DNA from 3 places in the Claveliimonas bilis genome. Region 2 is predicted to be linked to each of the others. Evidence: predicted binding sites of a transcription regulator. Region 2 holds the regulator's gene; each other region holds the start of a gene.
What was found. Region 2 encodes Rex, which represses fermentation and respiration genes when NADH is low (regulators of the CRP and FNR family bind a similar motif). Its sites were predicted from a motif close to ATTGTTAANTANTTAACAAT; they were not measured.
Positions count from the first base shown of each region.

Region 1: adhE (bifunctional acetaldehyde-CoA/alcohol dehydrogenase) is a predicted target of Rex. The motif match lies at 2,140-2,159, and genes of this name have one in related genera.
Region 3: R2J37_RS03835 (proline racemase family protein) is a predicted target of Rex. The motif match lies at 2,293-2,312, and genes of this name have one in related genera.

Region 1 covers NZ_AP027742.1:840,681-844,928, reverse strand. Annotated here, with positions in the region: gene adhE (bifunctional acetaldehyde-CoA/alcohol dehydrogenase) at 1-2,077, opposite strand, end outside; gene R2J37_RS04050 (bL17 family ribosomal protein) at 2,468-3,004, opposite strand; gene R2J37_RS04045 (DNA-directed RNA polymerase subunit alpha) at 3,162-4,121, opposite strand; gene rpsD (30S ribosomal protein S4) at 4,179-4,248, opposite strand, start outside.
Region 2 covers NZ_AP027742.1:1,927,924-1,932,171, reverse strand. Annotated here, with positions in the region: gene abc-f (ribosomal protection-like ABC-F family protein) at 1-1,878, opposite strand, end outside; gene R2J37_RS09545 (redox-sensing transcriptional repressor Rex) at 2,044-2,694, shown strand; gene R2J37_RS09540 (NAD(P)H-hydrate dehydratase) at 2,825-4,248, shown strand, end outside.
Region 3 covers NZ_AP027742.1:812,286-816,533, reverse strand. Annotated here, with positions in the region: gene prdA (D-proline reductase (dithiol) proprotein PrdA) at 1-257, opposite strand, end outside; gene prdC (proline reductase-associated electron transfer protein PrdC) at 475-1,866, opposite strand; tRNA gene R2J37_RS03840 (tRNA-Sec) at 2,028-2,125, opposite strand; gene R2J37_RS03835 (proline racemase family protein) at 2,434-3,468, shown strand; gene R2J37_RS03830 (TetR/AcrR family transcriptional regulator) at 3,605-4,192, shown strand.

The sequences.
Region 1 (4,248 bases), 1.1 Mb from region 2:
ATACCATCTTAACTGCCTTCATCGCAATTCCGTCTGTATAGTCTGTTGCCATAATAGAAACATACGCTTCAATCGCATGAGTCATAACATCAATACCGGATGCGCTTGTCAGTCCCTTTGGCTGTGTCATCATATTATCTACGTCTACAATCGCCATATTAGGCAGTAATTCATAATCAGCGATAGGCCATTTTACGCCTGTATCTGCATCTGTAATGATTGCAAACGGCGTCACCTCAGATCCGGTACCGGAAGATGTCGGAATCGCTACAAAGTAAGCTTTTTCTCCCATCTTCGGGAAGGTATATACTCTCTTACGGATATCCATGAAATCCATTGCCATATCTTCAAAGTTTGCTTCCGGATGTTCATACATTACCCACATGATCTTGGCAGCGTCCATTGCGGAACCGCCTCCTAAAGCGATGATTGTATCCGGCTCAAACTGTCTCATCTGCTCTGTACCTCTGCGTGCACACTGCAGTGTCGGGTCCGGTGCAACTTCGTAGAAGCATGTATGCTGGATTCCCATCTCATCTAATTTTTCTTCGATCGGAGCAACATAGCCATTCTTATAAAGGAATGTATCTGTAACGATGAATGCCTTTTTCTTGTGCATTACTGTTCCCAGCTCATCTAATGCAACCGGCATACATCCTTTCTTAAAGTAAACCTTTTCCGGTGTTCTGAACCAAAGCATATTTTCTCTCCTCTCGGCAACTGTCTTAATGTTGATCAGATGTTTTACTCCAACATTCTCTGATACGGAGTTTCCGCCCCAGGAACCGCATCCAAGAGTAAGAGAAGGCGCCAGTTTAAAGTTATAAAGATCACCAATGCCACCCTGTGAAGAAGGTGTATTGATCAAAATACGGCATGTTTTCATTGCTGCTGCATGTTTTGCAATTTTTTCAGTCTCTGCCGGATGTACGTAAAGGGCTGCTGTATGTCCGTATCCACCGTCTGCAACAAGTCTTTCTGCCTTTGAAAGTGCTTCATCAAATGTTTTAGCCTTGTACATTGCAAGTACCGGCGAAAGTTTTTCATGTGCAAATTCCTCAGAAATATCAACAGATTCTACTTCACCGATCAGAATTTTTGTATTTTCCGGCACATCAACACCTGCCAGCTGTGCAATCTCATAAGCGCTTTTTCCAGGAATTTTATTATTCAGCGCACCGTTGATAATGATAGTCTTGCGTACCTTATCCAGTTCTTCCCCTGGTTTCAGGAAGTAGCATCCGCGGTATGCAAATTCTTTCTTCACTTCTTCATATACACTCTCCAGTACAGTTACTGACTGTTCCGAAGCACAGATCATACCATTGTCAAATGTTTTGGAATGGATGATAGAGTTTACTGCATTTCTGATATCTGCTGTATCATCAATAATGACTGGTGTATTTCCGGCGCCTACACCTAATGCCGGCTTTCCGGAGGAGTAGGCCGATTTTACCATTCCCGGTCCGCCTGTTGCCAGGATGATATCCGCATCCCTCATAACAGTGTTTGTAAGTTCCAGCGAAGGAGTATCAATCCATCCGATAATCCCTTCCGGAGCGCCTGCCTTTACAGCTGCCTCTAAAACAACCTTTGCCGCTGCAATCGTACAAGCTTTTGCTGCCGGATGAGGACTGATAATGATCGCATTTCTTGTTTTCAGACAGATCAATGTTTTAAAGATTGCTGTTGATGTCGGATTCGTTGTAGGAATAACTGCAGCGACAAGTCCGATCGGCTCTGCAATTTTCTTGATTCCGTATGCTTTATCTTCCTCGATCACGCCGCATGTTTTTGTATTTTTGTATGCATTGTAAATATATTCTGCTGCGTAATGATTTTTGATAACCTTATCTTCTACAACGCCTCTCCCTGTTTCTTCCACTGCCTGTTTTGCAAGGGGAATACGCATTTTGTTTGCAGCCATTGCCGCTTCAAAGAAAATCTTATCTACCTGCTCCTGCGTATAGGTTGCAAAAATCTTCTGTGCCTCGCGCATTGCTTTCATCTTTGCTTCAAGGCTCTCTACGCTGTCTACGATTTCTGGTACCACCGCTTCTTCTTTCTTTTTAGCCATTTTCATATCCTCCGTGTAAATAGTCTTTCTTGCTTTTCTTTTCGATGGGTTTAGTATACCTAATCGTTAATTATTTGTCAATATAAAATTGTTATTTTTTTATCATTTTCTTGTTTTTATGCACATTACACTTACTTTCCATTGCTTATATGAGCTTTTTTGTGTATTATTACTTATTTTTTTCTCTAAAACCTCCCTTGCCTCTATGCCTCAATGAATCACAAAAGATTTTTTTAATTTTATTCGATAATTTTTCGTTAAATATTTATCTTTCTCTTCCAAAAGATTTCCTGCTAAATAAAAACAGGACGAAATCCTTCTGTTTTCGGATTTCATCCTGTTTTCTCCCTTGCTTAGCGCAAGTAATATTTCACCTTTTTCACGAACAGATTATACCAGCTCGATCAGAACTTCCATAGCTGCGTCACCTTTACGCTGACCGATCTTGATGATTCTTGTGTAGCCACCGTTGCGATCTGCATATTTTGGTGCGATCTCATCAAAAAGTTTTGCAACCATGTCGATTTCTTTTGTGTTTTTCTTTCTTCCTGCAGGAGTCTTCGGAACTTCTTTTACAGGATAAAGAACTTTCAGCATCTGACGTCTTGCATGAAGTCTGGACGGCATATCTTTTTTGATCTTCTTCTCAACTTCGTCGTATACTGTAACTTTCTTACCGTCTACTACTTCTTTTACTCTCTTGCCGTCTTTGTCTTTACGTGCAACCTTTGCCTTTACAGTAACTTCTTCAAAGTTATCTTTCTCTTTTACTGCAAGTGCGATCAGACCTTCTGCCATTTTACGGATCTCTTTTGCCTTTGCCTCAGTTGTTCTGATTTTTCCGTTATTCAACAATGCTGTTACCTGGTTTCTAAGTAACGCTTTTCTCTGGCTTGATGTTCTGCCAAGTTTTCTATATTTTGCCATTTTTCATATCCTCCATTTTCACATCTGGTTATGCATCTTCGGGCTTACTAGCCAAATGCCGCTGCCATGCGCTTCGGGCTTACTGACAGACAGGGCAATAAGTGTGGAAGCCGCTTGAACATTAGCAGTTCAATCGGCATCGAGGGCTTCGCCCTCTCTACTCCTCTCCTTGGCTCAGTTCCAAGCCAAGTTCTTTTAATTTTGCTAATACTTCCTCCAGGGATTTGCGTCCCAGGTTGCGGACTTTCATCATATCCTCCGGAGTACGGTTTGTCAGCTCTTCTACTGTATTGATTCCTGCTCTCTTCAGGCAATTGTAAGAACGTACGGAAAGTTCCAGCTCATCAATGCTCATTTCCAGTACTTTCTCTTTTTCGTCATCTTCTTTCTCGATCATTACTTCTGCAGCCTGCGCTACTTCAGACAGATCGATAAAGAGTTTCAAATGTTCGCTAAGTACTTTTGCCGCAAGACTTACAGCTTCATCCGGAAAAAGTGTTCCGTTTGTCCAGACATCTAATGTCAGTTTATCGAAATCAGTGATCTGTCCGACACGAGTATTTTCTACAGACAGGTTGACACGTTCAACCGGTGTATAGATAGAGTCGATCGGAATCACTGCAATCGGAAGCTCCTCGCTCTTATTTTTGTCAGAACTTACATAGCCGCGTCCTTTTGTGATCGTCAGCTCCATATAGAGCTTACTGTCAGCGCCGCCATTTAATGTAGCAATGACAGTCTCCGGATTCATGATCTCAATGTCAGAATCCACCTGAATATCAGCTCCGGTTACGACTCCTTCGCCTTCAAACTCAATATATGCAGTCTTAGGCTCATCGGTCTCGGACGTATTCTTGATTGCCAGTGATTTCAGATTCATGATGATCTCAGTAACATCTTCTTTTACACCCGGGATAGAACTGAACTCATGCAGCACTCCGTCGATCTTCACCTGGCTGATTGCAGCTCCAGGAAGAGAAGAAAGCATGATCCTTCTAAGAGAATTACCAAGTGTTGTACCATATCCTCTTTCCAGAGGTTCTACTACAAATCTTCCATATCTCTTATCTTCTGATATTTCTGTAATTTCAATATTTGGTTTATTAAAATCAAACACTATGCGGTCCCTCCTTGTGGGTTGTTCGGATTACCGAAGGGTAATTCTCTAAGTTAATTATTTAGAATACAGCTCGACGATCAGCATTTCATCTACCGGAACATCGATCTCATCACGAGTCGGCAGT
Region 2 (4,248 bases):
CAATTCAGCAGCGATGTCGGCTTTTTCTTTTGCAAGTTCCTGACAGCGTATAGAATTGGTATATACTTCCTCCAGCGCCATCAGCTCATCAATCTGTCCGTCTCGTTCCTCCAGAGAAGTTATGCGTTCCTCTGTCTTCTTCAGATCATTCTGTCGTTTCCGTTCCCGTGCCTTTTCTTCTTTTTGCTCCTGCCAGCTTAACTTGGCTTCGGAGGCTGCTTCGGCAGCCGGGGCATTATCACAGGATGGAACTGACGCGTATGCGGCAGTCAATTCCTCCCGCTTTTCCAGATAATAGTCATAATTGCCGATATAGTTGACAAATGTTTTGTTTACAAGTTCCAGGATCCTGGTGGCCGTTTGGTTAATGAAATATCGGTCATGGGACACATAGAGGACGGTGCCTTTGTAATTATTCAGAGCGTTTTCCAGAATTTCTTTGGAGGCGATATCCAGATGGTTGGTAGGCTCATCAAGAATGAGGAAATTTGCTTCCGAAAGCATAAGCTTTGCCAGGGAAACACGTCCCCTCTCTCCGCCGCTTAAATCTCCGATAAGCTTAAAAACATCATCCCCCGTGAAGAGGAAAGCAGCCAGCATATTGCGGATTTCCGTGTTTGTAAGAGAAGGATATGCATCTGAAATTTCTTCAAATATAGTTTTTTCCATATGAAGAACATGATGTTCCTGGTCATAGTATCCGATATGTACGTTTGTCCCAAGTGTAAAGCTTCCGCTGTCAGCAGGCAAAACCCGGTTCAGGATTTTAAGGAGGGTTGTCTTGCCGGTTCCGTTATCTCCGATTACCGCTACATGTTCGCCTCTTTTGATTTCAAAGCTGACATTTTCAAAAAGGGGCTGGGACGGAAAAGATTTGCTTAAGTGATCTACGGAAAGAACATCATTTCCGCTGACACAGGAAGGTTCCAGCACCAGATGGATATCTGTTCTTTGCTCCGCAGGCTTTTCTATGCGTTCCATTTTTTCCAGCATTTTTTCCCGGCTTTCTGCACGCTTGATTGACTTTTCCCTGTTAAAAGAGCGGAGCTTTTCGATCACGGCTTCCTGATGGCGGATCTCCTGCTGCTGATTGAGATACTCTTTCATCCTTGCTTCACGGATTTGCTGCTTTTTACGGGAGTAATCTGTGTAATTGCCAAGGTAGGTCATAATGGAACCCTGTTCAATTTCAATGACCTTTGTTACCACTCTATTGAGAAAATAGCGGTCATGGGAGACGATAAGCACGGCACCGGAATAATTCAGAAGATAAGTTTCCAGCCAGGAGATCGAATTAAGATCCAGATGGTTGGTAGGCTCATCTAAAAGAAGGACATCCGGCTTTGTAAGAAGAAGTTTGCCTAATGCTACACGTGTTTTTTGACCACCGGAAAGAGCGTCTACCGGTTTGGAGAATTCTTCTTCGTCAAAACCAAGCCCCTTGAGTACTCCCACAATTTCACTTTCGTAGGCATAGCCATTTTCACGTTCAAACCGGTCAGACAGACGGTGATAAGTATTCAGACGCTCAGTAAGTTGTTCACCCGCAAGGTTGGGAATTTCCTGTTCAATTCGGCGGATCTCTTTTTCCAGTGATATGATCTCCGCTTTGGCAGTGCGTACTTCTTCGTAAATAGTGTTTCCTCCGGAGAGATTCTGGTGCTGGGAAAGATAGCCAAGAGATTTTCCTTTCGATAAAGTAATGCTGCCGCCGTCAAGTGGCAGTTCTCCCACAATCATTTTCAGTATTGTTGATTTTCCAGCCCCGTTGATCCCAACAAGTGCTGCTTTTTCATATTCTTCTATGTGAAAGGAGCCGTTTTTTACAATGACATCCTCACCAAATGCTTTTTCAATTGAATGACATGCTAGTATCATAAATATATACCTCCGGGACTATTATATCGGTGATTTGTGAAGGTGTCAATTTTCTGCAATTCTTTATATAAAATCTAATATTCCAAAGTTTTCCGAACAAAAATTTGACTTTGAACAAACAATTCTATATAATGTAGACAGAAAAAGATTGGGAAGGTGAAAAGAGTGGAAAGCAGAGAAATTTCGCAGGCAGTCATACGGAGGCTCCCAAGATATTACAGGTATTTAGGAGAACTGCTTGAAAATGGGGTGGAACGTATCTCTTCAAATGATCTGAGTAAGAGAATGCAGGTAACTGCATCCCAGATTCGGCAGGATTTAAATAATTTCGGCGGATTTGGCCAGCAGGGATATGGATATAATGTGAAATATCTTTATACAGAGATAGGAAAGATCCTCGGTTTGGAGGAAGAACATGGAATGATCATCATCGGGGCAGGAAATCTGGGTCATGCTCTGGCGAATCATGCAGGATTTGAAAAGCGGGGATTTGTATTAAAAGGCATTTTTGATGTTAATCCTACTTTAAAGGGAATGACAATTCGTGGAGTGCCTATTTATATGATGGATGAGCTGGAAGATTTTATGAAGAACAGTGATATTGAGATCGGAATCCTCACCATACCTAAGGCAAAGGCAATTGAAGTGGCAAATCAGCTGGTGGACTATGGGATAAAGGCGATTTGGAACTTTGCTCATACAGATCTGAATTTGCCGGATAACGTGATCGTGGAAAATGTACACTTATCGGAAAGTCTGATGAGATTATCCTATAATATCAGCCGTTACAACGAGGAACATAGGGCTGAAAAATAGCGGGGATATGACAGCGTGTGAAGTAAGCGTGTGCGAAAGGACAGGCTTTCTTTACACGCTTTTTCAATAGAAAACTTCGTTTCCTGTTGCGGATTCTTTGTTCTATATAAATAAAAAGGGGGTTGACAGTATGAGATATTTGCCGGATGGAAGACAAATGAAGGCAGCGGATGGGTATACGATACGGGAGAAAAAAATGCCGTCTCTTATCCTGATGGAAAGGGCGGCAAGAACTTTTGTAGAAACGGTATGTGAAACAGATGCAGATCTGTCAGATGTATGTGTTGTATGCGGATCCGGAAATAATGGCGGAGATGGATTTGCTATCGCCAGACTTCTTCTGGAAAGAGGAGCGGGAGTATCAGCCTGTATGGTGGGAAACCCTGATCATTGTACCGAAGAGACAAAGAGGCAGATTCAGCTTTTCCGGGAGGCAGGAGGAACCATAGAGGAAGGTTTTACGGAGAGAAAATGCAGCCTGCTTATCGATGCCATATTCGGGGCAGGGCTTAGCAGGCGTGTGGAAGGGCATTACCTGGAATGTATTCAGGCGATGAACCGGTCTGAGGGGAAAAAAGTGGCAGTAGATGTACCCTCCGGAGTTTCCACATCTACCGGAGAGGTTGTAACCGACGCTTTCCGGGCAGAGCTGACAGTCAGTTTTCAGTGTGAAAAACTTGGCTGTGTACTTTATCCGGGGAAGGAGTTTGCCGGAGAAGTAAAGGTAACGGATATAGGAGTCGATGTCTCAGAGATGCCGGGGGACAGAGATGTAGCCTATGCGCTGGAGCAGGAGGATGCGGCGAAAATGCTGCCGAAGCGCAGAGAGGATTCTCATAAAGGGACTTATGGAAAGGTTCTTATTATCGCCGGAAGCAAAGGAATGGCCGGAGCAGCTTATCTGGGCGCACTGGCGGCCTATAAGACGGGGGCAGGTCTGGTACAGATCTATACGTCAGAGGATAACCGGGCTGTACTGCAGACGCTTCTTCCGGAGGCAATCGTTCGCTGTTATGATTTCTTTGACGAACGGGAACTTTTGCAGCTGCTGAAATGGGCGGATGTGGTGAGTATTGGTTCCGGGCTTGGAACCAGCGACAAATCACGGAGGATTTTACAGGCAACACTGGAAAATGTAGAGGTTCCCTGTGTTGTGGATGCGGACGGATTGAATCTTTTATCTGCGCACAGCCGCTATATGAAAAATCTTGTCCGTGGTCAGTTTATTTTTACTCCCCATATGAAAGAAATGTCCAGGATAACAAGGAAATCAGTGGAAGAACTTCGAAACAGCCGAATGGAAATATTAAAGCAGTTTGCCGGAGAATATGATGTTACATGTGTACTGAAAGATGCGCGCACGTGTATTTTCAGTCCCGGGGAGCATCCTTTTGTGAATTTGTCAGGAAATGCGGCTATGGCAAAGGCAGGAAGCGGAGATGTTCTTGCAGGTGTGATCACAGGTCTTCTTGCACAGAAAATGTCCTGTTTTGATGCAGCGGTCCTGGGTGTTTACCTTCACGGACTGGCAGGAGATGAGGCAAAAAGGGAGAA
Region 3 (4,248 bases), 1.1 Mb from region 2:
GTCGGAGCTTTTGCTCCCTCTACCTTATCAGCAGTAAGTGGGCAAAGAGAATCGCATGTTTCTTTCAATTTTGCACCTAAAACTTCTTCGATGGTCAGGCAACCATCCAGGTTCAATAATCCTGAATCTACAAGATCGTCAAAGATTGCCGGATCTTCCAGATTAGCTGGTTCGATTGTAATGCCGCCTTCGGCTCTGCAACACAATACCGCAGGATCATGAGCATGTTCTTTAGCTGTTTCAGCTGTGATTGACATATTGTTTTCCCTCCTTGTTTTTGTTACTTCTGAATCTCTCTTTTAAATTCAGAGAATAATCCAGATTGTTCCATCCGCGCATTGCACGGACAAAGGTGTATATATACAACCGCCGGCAGAGAAAATACCTCTCAATCTTTTCATAAGCCTGTGAAAGAATCGGGGGTCTTCCACAGACCCTGCCCGCGGCAGTAATACCTGTACTTCTTAAAAATCTTTAAAAATCAATCTCCTGGCTTACCTCTTTGGAAATCTTCAGGGTTCTGTAAAGAGGATGTCCGATTGTTCTCATTACATGGTCAGTCTGATGGAATACTTTCAGACCCATCTTAGGTGCTGACGCCATAACGGTGTTGGAACAGTCAGAGCAGTTACCAATAATAATATATTCACAATTATCCTTTTTAAACTGCAGGTTGTTCTTTACCTGTCCAGGACAGTTGCCTGGTCTTAAGCACTTCAGCGGTGCACCCGGTTTGTTTTCAATTGCCTGTTTACATTTGCATACAGATACAACGTTTCCGTTCATCTTGGCAGCGATCTCACGCATACGCTCTTCGCTTCCGCCGCATGCACAGACAAGGATTCCCACATTTGCACCGTGAAGATCCGGAAATTCTCCTGTTACCAGGATTCCTCCTGTTGTCTTTGTAGTAGGTGCATCCAGATCTGTAGATTTACCTGTGAATGCTCCTCCCATAATGATCTCTCCATATACACCGTCAATACCGCCGGCTTTTTCGATCATCTCTCCTACGCTGACACCGATCGGCACATCCATGAATACATGAGCTCCATTTCCGCCGTTCAGTTTTCCACGTACTGTCATATTCTTGCTGATGCAAGGTTTTCTTTCATCAATAGCCTCTGCAACCTTTGCTGCTGTTTCAAGATTTACAACAACAGATCTTGCAGCGGAAGGAAGCTGTGTTGTTGTTAAGTTTACGCCAAGGCACTCTCTTACAACTGCACGTTCCTCTCCCATTGGGTAGATGTCTGCAAGCATATGAATGGAAATATCCGGTTCGCTCTTTAAAGCTGCATCCAAAATCTTGATCGCGTTGTGGTGTTTCTTCTTAATTGCAAAGATTGCTTTATCTGCATGTGTAATCTCCATACAGTATTTTACGCCGCGGATCACTTTGTCCGTCTGCTGTTCCAGCTGCTGGATATTATGTTCCAGTCCCGGCTCACACTCTGCAGCATTTACCAAAATATAGCTGTGCTCCAGTTTAAAATCTGCCGGAAGCTCCGGATTGATCTCCGGATCCAGTTCAGCCATCGGTGTTTCTGCCAGGTTAATGTTCAGTTTTACGCCTGTCGGGAATCCAGCTCCGCCCATTCCCACAATTCCGGCCTCTTTTACCATTTCCAGTTTTGTTCCTTCCTTGATAGGAACAAATTCATCTTTCTGCTCATCATCTGGTTTGATGATGATGCTGTCAGCTGTCACTTCTTCTACCACACCGTAAACACTGGAAAAAATGTTTGCCCCAAGTCCAGTCGGAGTAGCGATGAGAGTACCTTTTTCCACCTTGTCCCCAGCTTTTACGATTGCTTCACAAGGTGCTCCTACATGCTGACGCAATAAAATCTGTACGTTTCCCATGACATTCTTCTCCTTTTTTCTTTTTTAAGCAAAAACAGATTGGATTCCACCAATTCTATTTACTTACCTTTTCATTTCAAAAAGCAGAAACTGATAGTTTTTATCTATAAATTCTCAAATCAAAATTCTGCGATATTTTTAACAGAATATTGTTATTTTTCTGGCGGAGGCATGTGGGAATCGAACCCACCCAGGACGCTCCTAACGCCCAACACTGGTTTTGAAGACCAGGGGGCACACCAGTCACCCAACTACCCCCATATTCACTTTCGCGCCACTTAACAATAGCACAGGTTTCTCTATAATTCAAGCCTTTTTTGAACACTTTTATATTATCAAAAAAACATTGACTTTTCAAGGCTTTTACTCCATAATAGTTAATATAAACTGAACGGCATACTAGACGAGGGACTAGAATACGGTCTAATCGTTAATTTTATGTCATTTTTATGTCTTTTTCTGTATAAGACACAACGGGAACATGGGGATTTCCGGCGTGTTTTTATAAAAACTTATAGATTCTCTCTATAAGAAGAAAAACATTTATATTTTAAGGAGGTATTAGATATGGAGTTAAAAGCTAACGTTAACTTCGATCGCTTCGAGGGCCAGCTTCAGGTTGTTGATGCCCACACAGAGGGAGAGTTCTGCCGTATCGTATATGGTGGTTTCCCGGAGCCGGAAGGCAACACAATGATTGAAAAGAAAAAATGGATGGAGAAAAATTATGACGATGTTCGTACTGCTCTTATGTTTGAGCCAAGAGGACATCATGATATGTTCGGAGCTTTCCTGTGCAAACCTGTAAATCCGGAAGCTTCCTTCGGCGTTATGTTCATGGATACAGGCGGATACCTGAACATGTGCGGACATTGTACAATCGGTGCTGTAACAGTAGCTATCGAGGCTGGATTCGTTGAATCTCACGAAGGCGAAAACGAAGTTGTTCTGGAAGCTCCTGCAGGACTGATCCGTACAACTGCAGTTGTAAAAGACGGAAAAGTTGAAAGTGTTACACTTACAAACGTACCGGCTTTCGTTTACAAAGAAAACCAGAAAGTTACCATCGACGGAAAAGAGATCGAATTTACAATTTCCTTCGGCGGAAGCTTCTTCGCACTGGTTGACACAACAAAACTTGATATTGGGGAAATCAATGCAAAATCCGTTCCGGCATACACAGCTCTCGGAATGAAAATGTTGGATGAAATCAACAAAACAATCCCTGTTAAGCACCCAGAGCTTGACATCGACACAGTAGACCTTGTTGAATTTTATGGTCCGACACCAAATCCGGACAAAGCAAACTTGAGAAACGTTGTTATCTTCGGTGATGCTATGGCTGACCGTTCACCATGTGGAACAGGTACAAGTGCTAAACTTGCTACTCTTCATCACTGGGGAGAGATCAAAGTCGGAGAAGAGTTCGTTTACGAAAGCTTTATGGGAAGCCTCTTCAAAGGACGCATCAAAGAAACAACAAAAGTTGGCGATTTCGATGCTGTTATCCCAATGATCACAGGAAGCGCATACCTGACAGGTGTTGCTACATACCTGATCGACCCAACAGATCCGTTGAAATACGGCTTCCAGGTTGGATAATTACTTCCGGCTTTATTGGAAAGTTAAAAAAGAGCGGTTCATCACCGCTCTTTTTTATTCATCTAAAATGTAACCAACAGTACACTCGCGGAGCAGATTTATGTATTCTGCCGTCATGTTGAAGGGAATGAAAAAAGTGGCCAAAAAAAGACAGTCAACAAAAAGCCGTATTGTAAAAGCAGCGTGGAACCTTTTTTACAAAAACGGCTATGACAATACTACTGTAGAGGAAATCATCAATGCGTCAAAAACTTCAAAAGGGACTTTCTACCACTATTTCAAAGGAAAAGAAGCCCTTTTGAATACTCTGTCCAATCTTTTTGACCAGAAATACGAAGAGCTTTCCAACGTGATAGATCCTGATTTGTCCGCATATGATAAGCTTCTCTTTCTAAACCACGAACTGTTTTACATGATCGAAACAAGTGTAGATATTCATCTCCTGGCCTATTTGTATTCTTCGCAGCTGATCACAAAGGACAAGAAATCTCTGTCCGACAAAAAACGGTTTTATTTCCGATGGGTAACCGAAATCATTCAGGAAGGTCTGGACAATAAGGAGTTTGCCCCCAATTCTACTGCCGAAGAGCTGATGAATATCTATGCCATGTATGAGCGGGCTTTGCTGTATGACTGGTCTCTTTTCAAAGGGAAATTTTCCCTGACCAAATACAGCGACCGTCTTTTGCCTCATGTACTCGACAATTTCAAAACCGGAATATAACGTCAATGCGCACGGACGATCACGGTCAGTAAACAAAAGAGCTGACAGGAGGGCAC